One region of the Photobacterium sp. GB-36 genome, then DNA from elsewhere that is predicted to be linked to it. Evidence: predicted binding sites of a transcription regulator. Region 1 holds the regulator's gene; the other holds the start of a gene.
What was found. The regulator MetJ, encoded in region 1, represses methionine synthesis genes. The targets are predictions, from matches to a motif close to TTAGACNTNTANANGTCTAA.
Positions count from the first base shown of each region.

Region 1 (2,414 bases):
ACGATGATCAGCATGGTACGGCTATTGTCACCGCTGCTGGTATGCTCAATGCCATAGAGTTACAAGGCAAAGATATTAGTGAAGCGGTGATTGTGTGTTTAGGTGCGGGGGCTGCTGCTGTTGCGTGTATGGAGCTCTTGATCAAATGTGGCGCGCAACGTGAAAAAATTTACATGCTCGATCGTAAAGGCGTTATTCATACTCGCCGTGATGATATAAATGAATATAAGCAGCTATTTGCTAACAATACCGATAAGCGCACATTAGAAGATGTGATTGCGGGAGCCGATATTTTCGTTGGTGTATCAGGCCCTGATTTATTACCACCTGAAGCGCTAGCACTAATGGCTGAAAACCCTATTGTATTTGCTTGCTCTAACCCTGATCCTGAAATAAAGCCTGAATTAGCTCATCAAGTTAGAGATGATTTAATTATGGGAACGGGACGATCTGATTATCCTAACCAAGTAAATAACGTTCTATGTTTCCCGTTTATTTTCCGCGGTGCATTGGATGTGCGTGCAAGTCAAATTAATGATGAAATGAAATTAGCAGCCGTTCATGCAATTAGAGAGTTAGCGAAAGAGCCAGTACCACAAAGTGTGCTTGAGGCTGCGGGTGTATCACAGCTTGAATTTGGCCGAGAATATATTATTCCAAAACCGATGGATCCACGTTTATTACCGCGTGTCGCAAAAGCAGTTGCACAAGCAGCCATTGATTCAGGTGTCGCGCGTATTGAGATGCCAATGGGATATATGGAAGTGTAATCGCGCTATTCTATTGATGACAAAAAAATAAAAACCAGCTGTTAGGCTGGTTTTTTTGTAGACATAGTACTGCAATAATTATTCATTAATGTCTTCGTAGCTAATGCCCATTGCGTCCATTAATGCTTTTGCTTCTGCAGGTAGATCGTCTGGGCGATCTTTACGAATGTCATCATCAGTGGGAAGCGGTTGACCTGTGTAGGCATGCAGAAAGGCTTCACAAAGTAATTCACTATTTGTTGCGTGGCGAAGGTTATTCACCTGACGACGAGTACGTTCATCAGTCAGAATCTTAAGCACCTTTAATGGAATCGAAACAGTAATTTTTTTTACTTGTTCGTTTTTCTTACCGTGTTCCGCGTAAGGGCTAATATATTCGCCATTCCACTTTGCCATGTTTTACCTTCTCAGCGATATTGGGTTAATAATGGTGGTAACAGGAATCAACATTTTCTGTTAGCAACGGGGATTGTAGGGCGGCGATATTACGTGAACATCGCGGTTTTGTCCCGTATTGAACAGAAAAATTACAGTAAGGTTGTTACCATTATTTTGTTATGGCTGAATTTTAGCGGGATTTACTGCCATAAGCAAAGACATATAGACGTCCAGATGTGTTGACGTCTTGTTTTGTAGTGGTTAAAGTTGTTATAAATTTACTATCTTGGGTTAAATCCTGCCCCGACAAGGAATGTTTGTATGAGTGATAAGCGACTGGCGACAATTGCAGTAAGAACCGGTATTGATGTTGACTCTCAATATAATGCTGTTGTTCCTCCTATTTATTTAACGTCGACCTATAGCTTTCCAGCTTTTGGCGAAGTACCGCAATATGATTATTCTCGTTCAGGTAACCCAACTAGAAATACGTTAGCTGACGCGCTTAGTGAGATGGAAGGCGGTGCGGGTGGTGTTGTCACCAGTTGTGGTACAGCTGCGATGAATTTATTGGTTACTGCATTATTAGGTCCTGATGATTTGATTGTTGCGCCGCATGATTGTTATGGCGGTACCTATCGATTATTTAATACTCGTGCCAATAAAGGTGACTTTAAGGTTGAGTTCGTTGACCAATCGGATCAAGAAGCACTTACAGCGGCTTTAGCGAAAAAACCTAAACTAATCTGGGTTGAAACGCCGTCTAACCCATTAGTGCGTGTGATTGATATTGCGGCGCTGTGTCAGCAAGCAAAAGCCGTGGGTTGTCTTGTTGCTGTCGATAACACTTTCTTATCGCCACTATTACAACAACCAATTGAATTAGGTGCCGACTTTGTTGTTCACTCAACAACCAAGTACCTCAATGGTCACTCGGATGTGGTTGGTGGGGTACTGATTTCAAAAGATGCCGAAATGGCAGAAAATATTGCTTGGTGGGCGAACTGTATTGGTGCGACTGGCGCACCATTTGATGCTTACCTAACTCTGCGAGGTCTACGTACATTATCACCGCGTATGAGAATGCATGAAGAGAATGGTACCGCGGTATTAAGTTACCTTCAGCAACAAGCGATGGTGGGTACTATTTATCATCCAAGCCTTCCATCCCATCCTGGTCATGAGATTGCCAAACGTCAGCAAAAAGGTTTTGGCTCTATGATGAGTTTTGAGTTTGCGGGTGATCAAGCCCAACTAGAAGTGTTT
Region 1 covers NZ_PYNY01000008.1:54,459-56,872, reverse strand. Annotated here, with positions in the region: gene C9J46_RS09695 (malic enzyme-like NAD(P)-binding protein) at 1-770, shown strand, start outside; gene metJ (met regulon transcriptional regulator MetJ) at 849-1,166, opposite strand; gene C9J46_RS09685 (O-succinylhomoserine (thiol)-lyase) at 1,470-2,414, shown strand, end outside.

Region 2 (2,414 bases), on a different contig from region 1:
TGTTTTTGACAAAAAACGGGCTCAGTTAGTCTAACTCACTAAGCTAAATCGTTAACTTTTCGTTAAAACGACCAGTTATAGAGACAAAAAAGGCCGTTTAATAACGACCTTTATATAAGCACTCATTTCTATTGAATTGCTAACCACTCTGGTACATCAGCAATACTGTCTAACACCACGTTTGCTAACGCTTCACCTTCATCCGTGATCGGCTTACCTGTACGTACGAGCACTTTTAAAGCAACATCAGCAGCTGTGGCTGCTTTCATGTCATCCGCTTTATCACCAATCATCACAGATTGCGACATATCGATTTTCAAGAAATCGCGAGCTGAAATAAACATACCTGGTTTGGGTTTACGGCAATCACAATCTTGCAAGTAATCACCCTGCCCTTTTGTTGCATGGTGCGGGCAGTAGTAAATACCATCAAACTCAACGCCATTATCAACAAAATTCCAGTCCATCCACTCTGTTAATGAAGTAAATTCATCTTCACTAAACATACCGCGAGCGATACCTGATTGGTTAGTCACCAATACGAGTAGATAACCCATTTCTTTGAATTTTTTACATGCTTCAAATACCCCGTCAATGTATTCGAAATCATCAACGGTATGGACATAGCCGTGATCAACATTAATCACGCCATCACGGTCAATAAAGACTGCAGGTTTGGCCAAAAGGATAGCCCTCTTAAATCATAAATTTTTTAGATTATGGCACGAGTTAATAATGAAGAGTACTCGTTATTGATTAACGCTCACAACATAGCCGTTTGGACGTCTAGATGTAAAAATAGCTATTGACAGCTTTTATAATAGAACATAGCATCATAATTTCAGGTTGATTACTTATTTAACCCTAATAAAACAAATAACCATAAATTTATACAATAGTTTTTCAAGATCATACAATAGTTTTATCTAGGAGCAGGACGTTCAATGATAGAAATAAAGCAACTCAATAAAGTCTTCTATCAAGGCGATAAGGCTATAAACGCATTAAGCGATATAAACCTTACAATTAAGCAAGGTACTATCTTTGGGGTTATTGGCTCATCCGGTGCAGGGAAAAGTACCCTCATTCGTTGTGTTAATTTGTTAGAGCGCCCTTCTAATGGTCAAGTGATTGTCGATGGTATCGATCTTACTACTCTATCGAACCAAAAACTCACTTTGGCTCGTCGTAAAATAGGCATGATTTTCCAACATTTTAATCTCCTTTCATCTCGCACAGTTTTTGATAATGTTGCTTTGCCTCTTGAATTAGCCAATACCAATAAAGCGATAATAAAAACAAAAGTGACAGAGTTACTGGCTTTAGTCGGTCTTGAAGATAAACACCAAAGCTACCCAGCAAATTTAAGTGGTGGACAAAAGCAACGGGTCGCGATTGCTCGTGCGTTAGCCTCTGATCCCAAAGTGTTACTCTGTGATGAAGCCACCAGTGCATTAGATCCTGCCACCACGCATTCGATTCTGGAGCTACTGCAAGAAATTAACCGAAAGCTAAACCTAACTATTTTGCTTATTACCCATGAAATGGATGTCGTGAAGCGTATCTGTAGTGAGGTCGCAATTATTGGTGACGGTAAATTAGTTGAACAGGGATCAGTCGGTGATATTTTCTCACACCCCAACACCGAATTAGCCAAAGACTTTATTCGTTCAACATTGGATTTGTCGATTCCAGCTGATTACCAAGCTCGTATGACGCCAACACAAGTTGAAAACTCATACCCTCTTATTCGTTTAGAGTTCACCGGTGCTTCTGTTGATGCGCCACTGATCAGCCAAGTAACACGTAAGTTTGGTTTAGATATCAGTATTCTCAGCTCGGATATGGATTATGCGGGAGGAGTAAAATTTGGACTGATGTTAGCAGAGTTTTTTGGTGATCAAGACTCTGTTGAGAATGCGGTCAATTTTCTACGTCAAAATAAAGTAAATGTTGAGGTGCTTGGCTATGTCGCTTAATGATTTAACCCTGTGGTGGCAACAAAATACCCGCCTGATTGATTTACTGATTGAAGCATTAGGACAAACACTAACCATGGTGTTTGTATCAGGGCTAATTGGTTTTGTTATTGGTATTCCTTTGGGGGTCACCCTTCACTTAACGAAGAAAAATGGCTTATTAGAAAATACCGTTGTTAATAACATCCTTGGCATTATCGTTAATATTGGCCGCTCTATTCCTTTTATTATTCTGCTGGTTGCGATCATTCCATTTACCCGCTTTGTCGTAGGTAGCTCAATTGGTACTGCTGCGGCGATAGTTCCTCTTGCTGTAGGAGCAATTCCTTTTATTGCTCGTTTAGTTGAAGGGGCATTGTTAGAAATTCCATCAGGCCTTGTGGAAGCAGCACAATCTATGGGAGCAACACCACTACAGATCATTAAGAAAGTGCT
Region 2 covers NZ_PYNY01000015.1:16,871-19,284, forward strand. Annotated here, with positions in the region: gene gmhB (D-glycero-beta-D-manno-heptose 1,7-bisphosphate 7-phosphatase) at 129-683, opposite strand; gene metN (methionine ABC transporter ATP-binding protein MetN) at 945-1,979, shown strand; gene C9J46_RS13725 (methionine ABC transporter permease) at 1,969-2,414, shown strand, end outside.
Region 2: a site for MetJ is predicted at 779-798, ahead of metN (methionine ABC transporter ATP-binding protein MetN). Genes of this name have one in related genera too.